Regions from separate parts of the Shewanella sp. SR43-8 genome, predicted to be linked through region 2. Evidence: predicted binding sites of a transcription regulator. Region 2 holds the regulator's gene; each other region holds the start of a gene.

Region 1 (5,916 bases), on a different contig from region 2:
CATTACCGCCACGCTGTTCACCGCTTTGTTTTTGGGTTCCACCTGCATTGTCATCTTCGCCGGCCTGATATTCTATGGTCGGTTGAGTCATTTCATTAGTCTGTTGATTAATGATCTCAATAGGCGTGGGATCGGGTCGACCAGGGCGAAATTCCAATGCAATAACAGAGGTGCCTTTGGGGATATCTTTTACTTCAACTTTGTTTTGCACCCCAAATGCATACTTCATTGAACCGGCAATTTGCTTAAATTTCATCACGTCCATTTCAGAGAACGCTAATAACAACACGAAGAAGCACATAAGCAATGACATTAAGTCTGCAAAGGTGGCAAGCCACATGGGGGCGCCTGCTGGTGGACAATCACACTTGGCCTTAGCCATGAGTTACTCTCCGTCCGTTGTATCGATTTTTCTTAATTTTTCAGCCAAATAATTCTTCAGGAAGCCTTCGATCACCCGTGGATTTTGTCCATCTTGAATAGCTAATACCGCATCCATAATAAGATTACGATTAAGCAATTCTTCGTTCATACGTAATGATAATTTATCCGCCATTGGGATAGCGATCATGTTGGCGATCACTGCGCCATAAAGAGTCGTTAGCAAAGCGACCGCCATTGATGGCCCAATGGATTTAGGATCATCCATGTTAGATAACATCGCCACCAAGCCGACAAGTGTACCAATCATTCCCATTGCTGGGGCAACATCACCCATGGCTTTAAAAATGCCAATACCGGTTTTATGCCGCTCTTCTGTCAAGGTAATGTCTTTTTCTAGCGCATTACGCACGACATCGCCATCATGGCCATCAACCAACATATCGACAGCTTTCTGCATAAAGCTGTTAGTTATAACCGCCTCTTCTAATGCTAAGAAGCCCCCTTTACGGGCTGCATCAGCCATGGTGACAGCTTGTTCGATTAAATCTTCAGGTTTGTCTAATTTGAACATGAAGGCTTTCATGCCAATCTTTATCGAACCTAAAAATTGTTTTAGGTTAAATTTCATCATCACAACAAATAATGAGCCAGCAACAACAATCAAAATTGACGGTACATCGATAAATAATCCGATACCACCACTAGTCACCATCGCACCAATAATAAATGCAAAAGCACCAATAATACCTATTAGGGTAGCTAAATCCACAACCTCTCCTCAATCGCAGTCATTGCGCTGCCTATTTGTGCCGCTTTATCGTGCTGTGAGCACATACTGTATAACTTGAACAACGGGGCATATTGTTGCTTAACTATATTGCCCATCGTTATGTATTACAGCAACAGTTTCAATACTATTTTATGCTATCAATTTTAAATTATGACTTGTTATCGGACAAACTCGGCTCAAGTTTAGCTTGTTTTTGCACATTCTAAACAAAATTCAATAACAAAGCGTGCTGTTGAGCAAATATCCAGCGACTGTATTTGACCGATACGCTGGGCTGATATACCTTGTCACTCGCGTAATGAAAGGAATATTAATTGTGGCAAAAAAACCAGAAAACCTCAGTTTTGAACAATCATTAACTGAACTTGAAACCATTGTTGCTCATTTAGAGCAAGGCGAAGTGTCTCTGGATGACGCGCTTAAACAATTTGAGCGTGGTATTAAGTTAGTCAGACAAAGCCAAGCAAAACTTGAACAAGCACAGCAAAAAGTCTCTATATTACTAAATGAAGATGATGCTGAATTTGTGCCATTCACTGTTGAAAGTGAATAATCGTCACAGAGTGTGTATTAAATAATAGGTCTTGATACGTGTTAGCTGAAGCGATAACAACATACCAAAAGCGCGTTAATGTTACTCTTAACGAGCATTTAACTTTGCTTGATGATGCCGCCCCAGATTTAAAAGCGGCCATGCTGCATGGGGCATTATTAGGCGGTAAACGCATTAGACCATTTTTGGTCTACAGTGTCGGTGATATGCTGGGTGTCAATATCAATGCCTTGGATAAAGCTGCCGCAGCCATTGAATGTATTCATGCATATTCTTTAATACATGATGACTTACCGGCTATGGATAACGACGCACTTCGTCGTGGTCAACCCACGGTACATGTTGCCTTTAATGAAGCCACTGCAATTCTTGCTGGAGACGCACTTCAAACATTAGCGTTTGAAATTATCACCGCCCCGAGCAATGACTTACACCCAAAACAGCAAATCGCCATGGTGAGAGCACTTGCCAAAGCCTCTGGGTACCAGGGCATGTGTGGTGGACAAGCAATTGATCTTAGTGCTACCGATCACAGTATCAATATAGAAAGATTAACCGAATTACATAATAAAAAAACCGGTGCGTTGATTACTTGTGCCGTAGAGCTCGCGTTGATTGCTGCAGACATACCCGATGAGCACTATCAACTCATGATGAAATACGCTCACACGCTTGGATTAGCTTTTCAAGTTCAGGATGATATTTTAGATATCACCGCAAGCACTGAAGAGCTAGGAAAACCCCAAGGCAGCGATCAGCAATCGAATAAAAGCACTTTTCCGAAACTACTCGGTCTCGATGGTGCCAAAGCCTGTGCAGAACAACTAATACAAGATGCACTATCAGCGCTGACTAAATTACCATACAATAGCCAGTTAATTGCAGACTTCGCCCACTACATTATTGAGCGAAGATTATAATAAAGAGTCAGACAATCTCGCTATGAGCTTCGATATTTCTAAATTCCCAGTACTAGCAAAAGCTAATACACCAGAAGAATTGAGGAAGTTACCTCAAGGTTTACTTCCACAAGTGTCTGATGAACTCAGACAGTTCTTACTTCAGTCTGTTGGTATTTCTAGCGGACATTTCGCTTCTGGCTTAGGCACAGTTGAATTAACTGTGGCACTTCATTACGTCTACAATACCCCATTCGATCGATTAATTTGGGACGTAGGCCATCAAGCTTATCCACACAAAATACTCACTGATCGTCGCGAACAGATGCACACCATTCGCCAAAAAAATGGCTTGCATCCTTTCCCATGGCGTGAAGAAAGCCCATACGATACCTTTAGCGTAGGCCACTCAGGCACTTCCGTGAGTGCAGCATTAGGTATGGCGATCGCTGCTGAAAAAGAAGCTGTGGGTCGTAAAGTGGTTGCCGTCATTGGTGATGGCGCCATGACAGGCGGTATGGTGTTTGAAGCCCTTAATCATGCGGGCGACTTGCACAATGACATGCTGGTGGTACTTAATGACAACGAAATGTCGATTTCTGAAAACGTTGGTGCACTGAATAACCACTTAGCACAACTGATGTCAGGACGTTTTTATACCACCATTAGAGAGAACAGTAAAAAGGTCCTTAAAGGGATGCCAGTCATTAAAGAAATGGCTAAGCGTACTGAAGAACACCTTAAAGGCATGGTTGTGCCTGCAACGCTATTTGAAGAACTAGGGTTTAATTATATTGGCCCTATAGATGGTCACGATGTCGATTCGCTCGTTGAAACCATGCGTAATATGCGTAACCTCAAAGGTCCACAGATACTGCATATCATGACTAAAAAAGGTCGTGGTTATGAACCTGCTGAAAAAGATCCTATCGGCTGGCACGCAGTGCCTAAATTTGATCCAAGCCAGTTTAAGAAACCGACCACTAAACCTGGTTTACCTACGTTTTCACAAGTGTTTGGTAAATGGTTATGCGACATGGCTGCCACAGACGAGAAATTAGTGGCTATCACTCCTGCTATGCGCGAAGGTTCTGGCATGGTTGAGTTTTCACAACGCTTCCCAAGCCAATATTTTGATGCTGCGATTGCCGAGCAACATGCGGTCACCTTATCCGCAGGATTTGCCTGTGCAGGACTAAAGCCTGTGGTCGCCATATATTCGACCTTCCTGCAGCGCGGATACGATCAACTTATTCACGACGTAGCTTTGCAACGTTTACCGGTATTATTTGCTATTGATCGCGGCGGTATTGTGGGAGCCGATGGCCCTACCCATCAAGGTGCATTCGATTTAAGCTTTATGCGCTGTATTCCGAATATGATCATTATGGCGCCATCAGATGAAAATGAATGTCGCCAAATGCTCTATACCGGGTATTGTTACCAAGATGGTCCTACGGCGGTGCGATATCCACGCGGTTTTGCCACAGGTGCAGAACAAGTAGAAAGTATGATGGCATTGCCTATCGGTAAAGGGGTATTAACCCGCCAAGGTCAAAAAATTGCGATTGTGAACTTTGGTACCACACTTGAAGCAGCGACTGATGCGGCTGAAAAGCTGGATGCCACGGTTGCTGATATGCGCTTTGTTAAACCACTGGATCTAAGCTTGCTTGAACAACTCGCCAACAGCCATGATGTTATTGTGACGATAGAAGAAAATGCGATTATGGGTGGTGCAGGCTCAGGAGTGATTGAAGCATTACATAAAATGCGGATTGTGAAACCCGTGTTACAAATTGGCTTACCTGATGAGTTTATTGAGCACGGTGCGCCAGATGAGATAATCGCAGATCTGCAACTCGATGCAGCAGGTATTTTAGCCCAAATCCAAGCCTTTATGGCCTAAGGTTTAACGGCGGTTACGTGTGCTATGAGCATGACTCGCTGATGATGCTAATAAAAAAGGACTGAAAATTCAGTCCTTTTTTGTGTCTATTGATTCAGTCTTTCGACCTTGTATCGGCTTAAACGTTAAGCTTCAACATCCACACTTGCACCGCCTTGAGATACCATCACCATAGCAGGTCGCAATAAACGATCGTTCAGTAAATACCCTTTCTGCATGACCATCATCACAGTGTTAGCTGGAAACTCAGCACTAGGCTGCATACCGATAGCTTGATGATGTTCTGGGTTAAATGCTTGACCCTGAGGATTAACTTGGGTTACGCCGAACTTAGCCACTGACGTTAAAAAGCCTTTCATTGTCAGGTCAACACCTTCATAAATCGCCTTGGTCGCTTCATCTTCAGGATTGGTTCCCTGTAAGGCACGTTCCATATTATCGATGACAGGTAACAGTTCGTTAGCAAACTTCTCTAAGGCAAACTTACGCGCTTGCTCGACATCTTTTGCCGCGCGAGTTCGGATGTTCTGTGTTTCTGCTGCTGCGCGCATTTCAACATCTTTACGCTCAGCTAACGCAGCTTCAGATTCAGCCAGTAGTTGCTCTAATTCTTCAATACGAAAATTTGCTTGGGTTAATTCATCCATCAAACTAACTTCATCAGCCGCGACTTCAGAAGTAATTTGATCTTCTACTTGATCTTGCGATGTATTGTTCGATTCGTTGCTCATGTTCGCTCCAGCTCATAAATGCGTTATTTCGTATTCTACGACAATAAATAAAGTGGCCATTTGCTGAAAATTAACAGCAAATCTCACACTTCTAATAAGTTTGAGTATATTATGGGGATCAATTCTTATGTTTCAAGGCCTAAAGGCATAACAAACGCGAATATGACTAAATTGTTCCAGACTATCGGACTCATCGGCAAACCACATCATCAAGGGACTAACCTAACGTTAACCCGATTGCATCATTGGTTGAGCATACAGGGCTTTAAAGTTATCGTTGAAGGACGAGTATCTTCAGAGCTAGGGCCTGATGTTTGTTCAATGGACCTACTTGAAATGGGTGAGCATTGTGATCTAGCTATCGTCGTTGGCGGTGATGGTAATATGCTGGGTGCTGCAAGGGTATTAGCACGTTTCAACGTGGCGGTTATTGGGGTAAACCGAGGTAATTTAGGCTTTTTAACCGATTTGCCACCTGATAATTTCGAAGAAGCTTTATCCAAAGTACTTGGCGGCGAATTTGAAACCGAAAACCGTTTTTTACTCGAGGCTGAAGTTCATCGCCACGGAAAAATAACCGCAAGTAATACCGCGGTGAATGAAGCTGTGCTCCATCCGGGCAAAATTGCTCATATGATCCAGTTTGAAGT
Region 2 (5,916 bases):
TAGATGCTGCACAGAAGCAAGAAATGGTAGGGCAACCAGCCATTTTATTGACCTCTGGTATGTTGAGGTCAACGCTGTCCAGATTTGTTAAATACACTATTCCAAATTTACGAGTGATTTCTTATCAAGAAATACCCGATGAGAAACAAATTAGAATTGTTTCTGCTGTTGGCCAATAGTGATAACGTCAGTTTATTGAGGTGCATAAGTGAAAATTAAACGATTTTTTGCCAAAGATATGCGCGAAGCATTGGCTCAAGTAAAAGAGACCTTAGGCTCTGACGCTGTCATTATGTCAAACAAAAAAGTTGCAGGCGGAATCGAAATTGTCGCCGCAGTCGATTATGATGAACCTAAGGCCTCTATTGCATCGCAAGCGCCGACGACTAGCTTTATGGATGTCAGTGAGGATCGCGTCTCAATAGGCGCTAAGCCTGTAATGAAAGCTCAATCTAAGGTAAATCCGCCACCGGAAGCAGATTCTCTTCAAGCATTGCTTGAAAAACAGCATAATCGCATGAAACAACAAATGTCTGTTCGCCAAGATGAACCTGAATTACCTGAGTGGGCGCGTCAATTACAAGGGGCAAAGACTGCTAAGCCAACATCAACGTTAAAAGCGCCGGTCGTGCCTGAACACACTAAAAAAACTAATAGAAATCAATCTGATGATATGGACGCGTTACGTGAAGAAATGGCTTCATTACGTAACTTATTGACCCATCAAGTGTCATCGTTAATGAAAGACCAAAAAAAGCGTACCGATCCAGTTGGTGCTATGCTTGAAAGTAAATTGATTGCCGCAGAGTTTTCTCCTGCAGTTGCTGCTAAACTAGCAGGATTGAGTCAACATTATACGCCAGCCGACTTAGTAAGAGCGCTACCGCAAAGCTTAGCTAACTTACTCGACAACCAAGGTGATGATATTGTCAAACGTGGTGGTGTGGTCGCTTTTGTTGGCCCAACAGGTGTAGGTAAGACGACTTCTTTAGCTAAAATAGCAGCTCGATTTGCTGCCCATCATGGCCCCGAGCAGGTGGCATTGATTACCACAGATCATTATCGTATTGGTGCCTATGAGCAATTAGCAACTTATGGCAAAATAATGGGCTGTCCGGTGAAGCAAGCACATGATTTAGCCGAATTAGAACAAATTCTTTATCAATTTAGGAATCGTAAGTTAGTATTAATCGATACCGCCGGTATGGGGCAGCGAGATATGCGCTTATATCAGCAACTTGATAATTTGACGGCAAATAGTAGGATCCCCATTCGGAGTTACTTAGTCTTGTCAGCGACAGGCCAGCGCCGTGTCTTACAAGATGCTGTAGAACATTTTAAACGTATTCCATTAGCGGGTGCGATTTTAACAAAATTAGATGAATCAATATCAATTGCAGGTGCATTGAGCGTATTGATTCAAAATGAGTTACCATTAAGCTATGTTACTGACGGTCAACGTGTTCCTGAGGACATGAAAGTCGCAGATACACTAGAGCTAGCCAAGAAAGCTCTCGCGGCGTTAAATGAAACTGAACAACAATTATCACAAGACACAGTGTGGTCTAATGACACAGCCTATGCATTTGAGTAAAGATATGACTCGGGATCAAGCAAGTGGTTTACGTATGATGAATCAACCAAATAACGATAAAGTTAAAGTAATTGCCGTATCCGGTGGTAAAGGCGGAGTTGGTAAAACAAGTGTGTCAATTAATACTGCGGTAGCATTAGCCGAAAAGGGCAAACGTGTATTAGTACTTGATGCCGATTTAGGTTTAGCCAATGTCGATGTGATGCTCGGGATACGTGCTGAGAAAAATTTATCTCATGTTTTGTCAGGTGATGCCGAATTAGATGACATCATTGTACGCGGACCCAAAGGTATCGGTATTGTTCCTGCTACATCAGGTTCACAAGCGATGGTTGAATTGACACCAGCACAACATGCCGGCTTGATCCGTGCATTTAGTGAAATGCGGACTCAGTTTGATATTTTAATTGTTGATACTGCTGCCGGTATATCAGATATGGTGCTGAGTTTTTCTCGTGCATCACAAGATGTATTAATAGTGGTTTGTGACGAACCAACATCGATTACCGATGCTTATGCGTTAATTAAGATACTAAGTCGTGAACATGGTGTGTTCCACTTCAAAATTGTGGCAAATATGGTACGTAGTTTACGAGAAGGTATGGAATTATTTGCTAAACTCAGTAAAGTGACAGATAGATTTCTAGATGTTGCATTGGAGTTGGTGGCAACCATTCCCTTTGATGAGAATTTACGTAAAGCAGTTCGTAAACAAAAACTAGTCGTTGAGGCTTATCCTAAATCACCTTCAGCTATTGCTTACCACGGATTAGCCAATAAAATTATGACTTGGCCTGTGCCACAGCAACCCGGTGGTCATTTAGAATTTTTTGTTGAACGTCTTGTACAACGTAAGCCGATACAAGAAGGAAGAACGGGTGAATAAAGCCGCAGCGTATACTCAGTTCGATAACAAAACGTCTATCATTGAACAGTATGCACCGTTGGTAAAAAGAATTGCTCATCATATGCTGGCAAGATTACCAGCATCGGTGCAACTTGATGACCTGTTACAAGCTGGAATGATGGGGTTGCTTGAGGCCTCATCAAAATTTGATAACAGCAAAGGTGCTAAGTTTGAAACTTTTGCTGGCATTAGAATTCGTGGAGCGATGATAGATGAAATTCGTCGTGGTGACTGGGTTCCACGCTCAGTTCACCGTAATAATCGTCGAGTTGCACAAGTAATTGATGAATTAGAGCAACAGCTTGGTCGTGATGCTTATGATACTGAAATTGCTGAAAAGCTTGAAATGTCGCTCGATGAGTACCATCATATCTTAAATGATGTTTCTGTTGGTAAAATCATAGGCATAGAAGATCTTGGTGTTTCACAAGATGTGTTAATCACAGATAATGAATCGCCAGATGAGGCCTTTGACTCGCTTGCTGAAATTCAATTCCAATCTGCATTGGTTGAAGCAATTAAGACATTGCCAGAAAGAGATGCGTTAGTGTTGTCGTTATATTACAACGAAGCATTAAATTTAAAAGAAATCGGTGCCATCCTTGATGTTAGTGAATCGCGTGTAAGCCAGATATTAAGTCAGGCAATGCTCAGATTAAAAGCTAAACTCAAGCATTGGACACAAGAATAATAACTTATTTAGAGCAAACGAGTGTCAGCTCACCGGAGGAAACCTTGGACAAGAATATGAAGATTCTTATTGTTGACGATTTTTCAACAATGAGGCGTATCATTAAGAACTTGTTGCGAGATTTGGGATTTAATAATACCCAAGAAGCAGATGATGGCTCAACAGCCCTACCTATGTTACAAAAAGGCGATTTTGATTTTGTAGTAACAGACTGGAACATGCCTGGAATGCAAGGTATTGATTTACTTAGAGCAATCCGTGCAGATGATTCGTTAAAGCATTTACCCGTATTGATGGTAACCGCAGAAGCCAAGCGTGAACAAATTATTGCTGCAGCGCAAGCTGGGGTAAATGGTTATGTGGTAAAGCCTTTCACCGCCGCAACGTTAAAAGAAAAGTTAGATAAAATCTTTGAACGACTCGCATAAGCAAGGATAAGTCATGCAGGCATCAATATCGGGGTTAATCACTCTCGAACAGGCCCAAGAACTTGTTGAATTGCTTACCTTAGGTCAGCAAGATAAAGCTGATGACGTCATCAGGGAGCTTGCTACACCATTGCAGCGTGAGCTTTTTGAAGAAGTGGGTAAGTTAACTCGACAACTTCATAGTGCATTAAAAGATTTTCAAATTGATAACCGTTTATCTGAATTAGCCAATACCGAAATTCCGGATGCTAAAGAAAGATTAAACTACGTTATCGATATGACAGAGCAAGCTGCTAATAAAACCATGGATGCAGTTGAAGAATGTCTACCTTTGGCCGATACCATTATCAGTAATATTCAATCAGTAACGCCAATGTGGGATAAATTGATGCGTCGTGACATCGAGTTGGGTGAGTTTAAATCACTTTGCCACGATGTTCAGCAGTTTATGCTACACAGTGAAAATGATTGTAATCGTCTTCGTGAGCTATTAAATCAAATTTTAATGGCGCAAGACTTCCAAGACTTAACTGGCCAAATGATCCGTCGAGTGATTGATTTAGTTCGTGAAGTAGAAAGTAATTTAGTTTCAATGCTAACGGTGTTTGGTGATCATATTACTGAGTCATCGCCAACGATAAACGATAATAAAATAGAAGCAGAAGGCCCCATCATGAATGCAGAACTGCGTGAAGATGTGGTGACAGGTCAGGATGAAGTAGACGATCTGCTATCAAGTCTGGGTTTCTAATTAGGAGTCAATTTAATGTCCTTTGATGTTGATGAAGAGATACTCCAGGACTTTTTAATTGAAGCTGGTGAGATTTTAGAGCTTCTACAAGAGCAGCTAGTTGCTCTTGAAAATAATCCTGATGACAGTGATTTACTTAATGCTATTTTCCGTGGATTTCATACTGTCAAAGGCGGAGCTGGTTTTTTAAGCTTAAAGCCGATGGTTGACGTGTGTCATGAAGCTGAAAATACGTTCGATTTATTGCGCACCGGAAAACGTGGCGTAAATGCAGAATTAATGGATATTATTTTGCAAGCGGTCGACGCCATTAATACTATGTTTGCTCAAACTCAACAGGGACAAGAACAAGACCCAGCAGATCCAATGCTACTTGCGAAACTCAAATTATTAAGCTCAGGTGCGCCATTACCCTCAGAGATGTCGGCTGCAGAACTTGAACCTATCGAAAATGTTGTTGAGGTTAACGAGCCTGAAGTTATTGAGGATGTGAGTCCTTTTACGGCAGAAACGTCTGATTCTGGCAGCATTGATGAAATTGATGAGTTAGAATTTGAAGCCTTACTTGATGCCTTACACGGTTCAGGTAACAGTCCTGTTGCATCTAAATCTTCTGCAATAAAGAAAGACAATATTGACTCAAAACCAGCACCAGCAAAAAGCAGTGACGAAATTACCGATGACGAATTTGAAGCACTCTTAGACGAGTTACACGGCTCAGGTTCATTTAAAGCCAAAGACGAACCTGTGGTTGCTGCTAAACCTGCAAGTACACCAGTTGCTCAACCCGCAGTAGACTCAGATGAAATCACCGACGATGAGTTTGAACGTCTTTTAGATGAATTACACGGTAAAGGCACTGCCCCAGTAGCGAAAGTGCAATCAACTCCGGTTGCTGCAGAATCTGCTAAAGTGGTTACTCCTCCACCGGCAGCAAAACCCGCTCCGACTCCAGTTGCTAAGCCAGTTATGCCATCGACTCCAGCCGTTGTGCCAAAAGTTGAACCCTTAGCAGATAAAGCCCCAGTCAAAGCGTCGTCTGTGCCACAAGGTGAAACCACAGTTCGCGTAGATACCGCTCGTTTAGATCAAATCATGAATATGGTTGGTGAATTGGTATTAGTCCGTAATCGACTGGTGAGCTTAGGCATTAATCGTGAAGACGAGGAAATGTCAAAAGCACTTGCTAACCTTGATTTGGTGACCGCTGATTTACAAGGTGCGGTGATGAAGACGCGCATGCAACCTATCAAGAAAGTATTTGGTCGTTTCCCACGGGTTGTTCGAGATTTAGCGCGTACATTAAATAAAGAAATTGATTTAGTGATGATTGGTGAAGACACCGATCTTGATAAAAATTTAGTTGAGGCTTTAGCCGATCCTTTGGTCCACTTAGTGAGAAACTCAGTCGACCACGGTATTGAAATGCCGGTGACTCGTGAAGCAAATGGTAAATCCCGAACCGGTACTATTACCTTATCGGCTAGCCAAGAAGGTGATCACATCCTGCTGAAAATTGAGGATGATGGCGCTGGCATGGATCCT
Region 3 (5,916 bases), on a different contig from region 2:
CCAGATTGAGACCAGTGGTACGTTTGAAGTGAAATGTCATCCTGATGTGTGGGTGACGGTATCACCTAAAATTAATATGAAAGGTGGCTACAAGGTACTTGATCAAGCCTTAAATCGTGCTAACGAAATTAAACATCCTATTGCGACAGAACGGCATATTGAAGAATTAGATGAGCTGTTACAACACATAGATATCAGTGCCAAAACGATTTGTTTACAACCTATTAGTCAAAAGGCGCGGGCAACCGATCTTGCAATGAAAGTGTGTATTGCGCGTAATTGGCGTTTGTCGATTCAAACTCACAAATATTTGAATATCGACTAATGTGTATTTAGCAACGTTTCCCCTTGATGCTGAGCCAATAATGAAAGCCGTTGAATCCAGATCCAACGGCTTTTTTTAATGTTTAGTTAACTGATTAAACCACAAACATTAAAGGCAGACAGTTTCTCGCGATAGTGCTGAAAACAACCGATATTATTTTCGATCCACTCGGGGTTGTAGTAGGTATCGAGATAACGTTCACCAGCATCACAAATTAACGTCACAATTGAACCTGTTTGGCCTGCATGTCGCATCTGTGTTGCCAGCAATAACGCCCCATACAAGTTTGTGCCAGTGGACGCGCCCGTTTTACGACCAATTAATTGTTCTAGCCATTGAATGGTTGCGATTGACGCAGCATCGGGGATTTTAATCATGCTATCAACCACCCCTGCAATAAACGATGGTTCAACCCGAGGTCGGCCAATACCTTCAATTTTACTGTATTTATCACTCACTATCGTGGCATCACCACTGTGAAAATAATCATAAAAGACTGAGTTTTCTGGGTCAACGACGCACAGTTGGGTTTTTTGTTGTTGATAGCGAATATAGCGACCAATAGTGGCACTAGTGCCGCCAGTTCCTGGACTCATCACAATCCAACTTGGGATTGGATGTGGTTCGCGTTCCATTTGGTTAAAAATAGAATCAGCAATATTGTTGTTACCCCGCCAATCTGTTGCACGTTCAGCATAAGTGAATTGGTCCATGTAGTGACCTGTTAACTCAGCAGCCAATCTTTCTGATTCTGCATACATCTGACTGCCATTATCAACAAAGTGACATTTAGCCCCATAAAATTCAATTTGTTCAATTTTCTTTTTAGCGGTGTTTTTAGGCATTACCGCAATAAAAGGTAAACCGAGTAATCGAGCGAAATAGGCTTCTGAAACGGCAGTGCTGCCAGAGGATGACTCAATGATTGGGGTATCTTTTTTTATCCAGCCATTACAAAGGGCATATAAAAATAATGATCGAGCCAAACGGTGCTTTAAGCTGCCGGTAGGATGTGTACTTTCATCTTTTAGATAAATGTCTATTCCATCAAGTTGTGGCAAGTCTAATTTGATTAGATGTGTATCAGCAGAACGTTGATAATCGGCTTCTATTTTTGCAATGGCCTGATTGACCCAAGATGATGACATGCAATAATACTCGTTATTCCAAAAAGGAATAAATAATAACTAAAATACAAAGTTAAGAGTAGTGTTTATCGACCTATATAGGTATTTATTGTTCAATAATGGCAGTAAAGGATGAAATAGAGCAGATAAAGACAAAATACCGTAAATAATGGCATCAATAATGTTGACCGGCTAAATAGGCAATTAACAGCAGCAGAAAAGATTAAGCAAAAAATAGTACCGTTAGGGGGTAAAACTTGTCGTGTAGGAATTGAAAAAATCGATGCTTGATAACGAGGAATTGTGGACAGATATTTAGCTAGTATCACGATATAAATTGATAAAACAAAATGTAAAATGGTGGAGGGAGAAGGATTCGAACCTTCGAAGGCTGAGCCGTCAGATTTACAGTCTGATCCCTTTGGCCACTCGGGAACCCCTCCACAGCAAGATAATATGAATAAAAGAAAGATGGTGGAGGGAGAAGGATTCGAACCTTCGAAGGCTGAGCCGTCAGATTTACAGTCTGATCCCTTTGGCCACTCGGGAACCCCTCCACATATTTTCTTTTTTTCTTACTCTCTTTTTACATTCTAACGCTTTACAACTTTAACGCTTCACAACAAACACTTTATAACAACGCAAATGGTGGAGGGAGAAGGATTCGAACCTTCGAAGGCTGAGCCGTCAGATTTACAGTCTGATCCCTTTGGCCACTCGGGAACCCCTCCTCAATTGCGGTCGCCATAGTAGTCAGAAACCTTTTGTATGTAAAGTGTAAAGTTGAATAAATTACTAAAGTTTATGACTGTTTGGTCGATAAAATAGCATCGAGCAGTAGTTGTGATGTTTTTATATGCAAATTGAGTCAACATTAGTCAATGAATTACAAATAGGGAACCGATTAAACGTCGCGATTGAGCATAATCGTCGCGGTGAATTTGGCTTGCTATTGGCTATGCTGTCTGTAGATGCTCGTGATATGGCACAGTTTCAATTAGAAACTGACACTGATAACACACAAAAGTTACGCAACAAATTTTCTGTACCGCAACCGCAGTTATTAGTTGATGATATTTCTGTCCATCCAGACACCTTTGATCACGCGATGATATTTCAGCAACAAGGTGCCAGACAGTTTCAACTGCAACAAGCATTAACACCTGAAGCTCTGGTCATTAGAGGGTCGCAATCTGATGCTATGGTCGAAGTATTAAGTAACTGTGATTACCTCACTAAAAATAAAGCGATTAATGCCTACCAGCAACATACTCCCATAGAAGACATGCATTTTTTAGATCAACTCAGCACGCAGCGTAAGATATCAAACACGTTAGCACTTCAGCTAGCATAAGCCTGTAATGCGGTGATCTTGTTTAGATTAAGTGAATACTTTTAGGATTTGTGAGCATGGCAAATAAATGGCTGCTTGATCTACGTTATATTCATAAGTGACCGTTAAATTAACTAGTGGGTGAAGTCATGATTAAACAAATTAAACAGCAGCAAGGCCTTGTAAGCGATAGTTGCACAGAATGCGGAAGTTACGTCGATATTGGTGCCGTAGTTGAGGCAGAAGATACATTATTAGTGCTTAGTTTTGCTGGTGACGATGCATTGTCACAAGCTCAAGCGATGCAGGAAATTGCTCAGCAACGTTTTGCTGATACAAAAGCTGTCATTATTGATGCCGATAATACCATTGAACTCAAGCTTGATTTCGCTTTTAGTGTAGAGAAAATGATTTTTCAACTTGAAAATCAACTGTAGATCTTTCTGCAGTTTAATGAAAAGAAATATTGGTTATATGTTTGTTGTTAAAGATTTTTATTCGAGTATACCTCGCGTAATATTAATCCTAGTAAAGCGTAACAATGTATTACCAAAGGATTGCTGTTTTTAAGTATCGCGTGTAATCTGCGTTACTTAACTAAAGACATAGTAGCTTTTGCTAATGTAACTTTATGATGCCTTTAACGCGAGTTTTGCTCTCTAAGTATTGCTGTAACATGTTGACTCACACTCTGAATACCAAAACCAATAATGATAGGTATTTTGAGTTACAAACGTTATAGATTTAGGAAATGAAACCATTTTTTTCGGGATGTAAATGAGTCGAAGAGAACACCAGCACTTATTGGAATTAATTGTAAATTCCAGTGCAAAACAACAAGGTGATTTCACCAAAACCGCAGAGCTGGTTTGTCAATTGCTGCGGGATTATTTTAAAGCATCATTTGTGTCTGTTTGGTCATTACGACATAAAAATAATGATGGCTTGCTGGTTGATGAACGCCTTATTTCTGAGCATGCATTGGTTGCAAGTGATGTGGACCAGACGCTGGTGTATACCTCCCATTTGAAACAAATGACCATTGATCCACAGTACATCAACGAATTACGTTGTCATCGCTACATATTATCTACCGACAATGCTCATATTAACCTCGTCGACACTTTTTCTGATTACTACCAACACCACAATATTGTTACCAGTATTGATATTGCCATCCGAATTAATGGTCATATCGAGGGCGTATTATCGGTGGAAAGTTGCCAACAGATTCAATGGGGTAAATTAGACATTCAGCTTGCAATCCAATGTGCAGATCAGCTGGCGTTAGCCTTGTCTACACGTTATACCTATGACAGTAATGAACAAATTCATTTGTTACGCAATGCCACAGAGCAATCAGAACATGTTGTTATGCTGGTCAATATCGATAGTCGTATTATTGAGTATGTGAATAGTGCTCATCAAAAAATGACTGGATTGCTTCGCAATAACGTTGAACATCATAGCGTTTCTAATCTCGATATTTTTAGAAACGCTCCTAAACTACTTGATCATATCATCGAAAAATTACGCGCTAGTGAAGTTGTGGAAGGCGAACTTAAACTGACACGCACCGATGGCAGTGAATATTGGCTAAAGTATCATATTAAGCCGTTTGTCACCGAACAAGGTAAACATTATGCGCTAGTTTCCAGTTATGATAATTCCGCAGCATTTTTACATAAAGTGGCATTAGAACGTTTGGCTTGGCATTGTGCGTTAACCGGTTTGCACAATCGTAGTCATTTTACCCCCATACTTGATCGCGCTGCTGATGGCATATTAATCCTCATTGATTTATTGGGCTTCAAGCGTTTTAACGATACTCATGGCCATGAAGATGGCGATGCTTTACTGATTGAGATAGCACGACGATTAAAACATTTTGCAACGTCTGCCAATGCGATTGATGTCGCAAGGATCGGTAGCGATGAGTTTGCGGTGTTATTGCCTCCAGTGACTTCTGAAATCGAAGTCGAAGCCATTATTAGCCGTTTGTATATGAATTTGGCGGCGCCATCAATGATCTCCAGAGCCAAAATACAACCTAACCCCGCTATTGCCGTGGTAGACATCAAGTCTGTTGTGGGCTTATTTACTCCGTTATCCTGTGCGGATATTACTTTGCAATATGCCAAGAAGAAAAACGATAATAATTACCAATTTTTTAATGAAGCGTTACTTGAAACATTTACCACTAAAGCGGAAATAGAGCGAGATTTGCAGCATGCGATTCGCGGCCGTGAGTTTGAGCTGTACTATCAACCTTTGATGGATCTCCAGCATCATCAATACATTGGTGCTGAAGCATTAATTCGCTGGAATCATCCTAAAAAAGGGGTGCTGTATCCGGGCACGTTTATTGAAATAGCAGAACAAACCGGGATGATTAATCAAATTGGTGAATGGGTATTAGAGGCGGCCTGTAAGCAATTAAATTTATGGCAACATAAAAACGTTAACATTACCATGCATGTCAACGTGTCAGCGCGACAATTTTTTAGTGGCAATTTGTATGAACTCGTATGGCTATTAATCACCCGCTATCGAATTAAGCCCAATACATTGATCCTTGAAATCACTGAGACTGAACTCATGGGTGACATTCGCTATGCGATTAATTTATGTCATGAGTTGGCAGAATTAGGTGTTGGCTTAGCGATTGATGATTTTGGTACTGGTTACAGTTCGATGAAATACCTTAAACAGTTTCCTATTTCCAAATTAAAAATAGATCGCTCATTCATTATGGATATATCTTCCAGCCGCGAAAGTCGTGAGATTGTCAGTGCCATCATCGCTATGGCGAAAGCACTGAACATTTCATTAACCGCTGAAGGGGTGGAAACGACAGAGCAAGAAGCCTTTTTAACCCTAAGCGGTTGTCATCAAGCCCAAGGATTTTTGTATAGCCCTGCAATACGGGTGAATGATTTTGGTTTATTTATTAATAACCACCAGTCTGCGACTACAGTTAACATGCAACCTGAATCATTTATCGCTTAGTTTTGAGATTTTGTTAGTGTTTATCTTTCATGTGACATTAAGACATTTTCTAGTTCAGTAACACATTAAGGTAAGTTGGAGAGCGTCTTTTTACTTATACACTAGGGTGGTTCCAAGCGATG

What was found. Region 2 encodes FliA, which starts transcription of late flagellar genes. Its sites were predicted from a motif close to CTAAAGNTNNNNNNNNNNNNGCCGATA; they were not measured.
Region 1: the regulator FliA is predicted to act here: its motif matches at 1,334-1,360, upstream of pomA (flagellar motor protein PomA).
Region 3: the regulator FliA is predicted to act here: its motif matches at 2,248-2,274, upstream of H5114_RS10000 (VC2046/SO_2500 family protein).

What each region holds. Positions count from the first base shown of each region.
Region 1 is NZ_JACJDX010000010.1:54,689-60,604, reverse strand. It holds gene H5114_RS14010 (flagellar motor protein MotB) at 1-382, opposite strand, end outside; gene pomA (flagellar motor protein PomA) at 386-1,153, opposite strand; gene xseB (exodeoxyribonuclease VII small subunit) at 1,491-1,727, shown strand; gene ispA ((2E,6E)-farnesyl diphosphate synthase) at 1,766-2,647, shown strand; gene dxs (1-deoxy-D-xylulose-5-phosphate synthase) at 2,670-4,535, shown strand; gene grpE (nucleotide exchange factor GrpE) at 4,661-5,266, opposite strand; gene nadK (NAD(+) kinase) at 5,429-5,916, shown strand, end outside.
Region 2 is NZ_JACJDX010000001.1:169,276-175,191, reverse strand. It holds gene flhA (flagellar biosynthesis protein FlhA) at 1-179, shown strand, start outside; gene flhF (flagellar biosynthesis protein FlhF) at 209-1,594, shown strand; gene H5114_RS00685 (MinD/ParA family protein) at 1,599-2,480, shown strand; gene H5114_RS00680 (RNA polymerase sigma factor FliA) at 2,473-3,192, shown strand; gene cheY (chemotaxis response regulator CheY) at 3,237-3,620, shown strand; gene H5114_RS00670 (protein phosphatase CheZ) at 3,634-4,371, shown strand; gene H5114_RS00665 (chemotaxis protein CheA) at 4,387-5,916, shown strand, end outside.
Region 3 is NZ_JACJDX010000006.1:285,327-291,242, forward strand. It holds gene queE (7-carboxy-7-deazaguanine synthase QueE) at 1-325, shown strand, start outside; gene H5114_RS09980 (PLP-dependent cysteine synthase family protein) at 412-1,473, opposite strand; tRNA gene H5114_RS09985 (tRNA-Tyr) at 1,811-1,895, opposite strand; tRNA gene H5114_RS09990 (tRNA-Tyr) at 1,925-2,009, opposite strand; tRNA gene H5114_RS09995 (tRNA-Tyr) at 2,099-2,183, opposite strand; gene H5114_RS10000 (VC2046/SO_2500 family protein) at 2,309-2,806, shown strand; gene H5114_RS10005 (DUF406 family protein) at 2,935-3,222, shown strand; gene H5114_RS10010 (bifunctional diguanylate cyclase/phosphodiesterase) at 3,563-5,794, shown strand.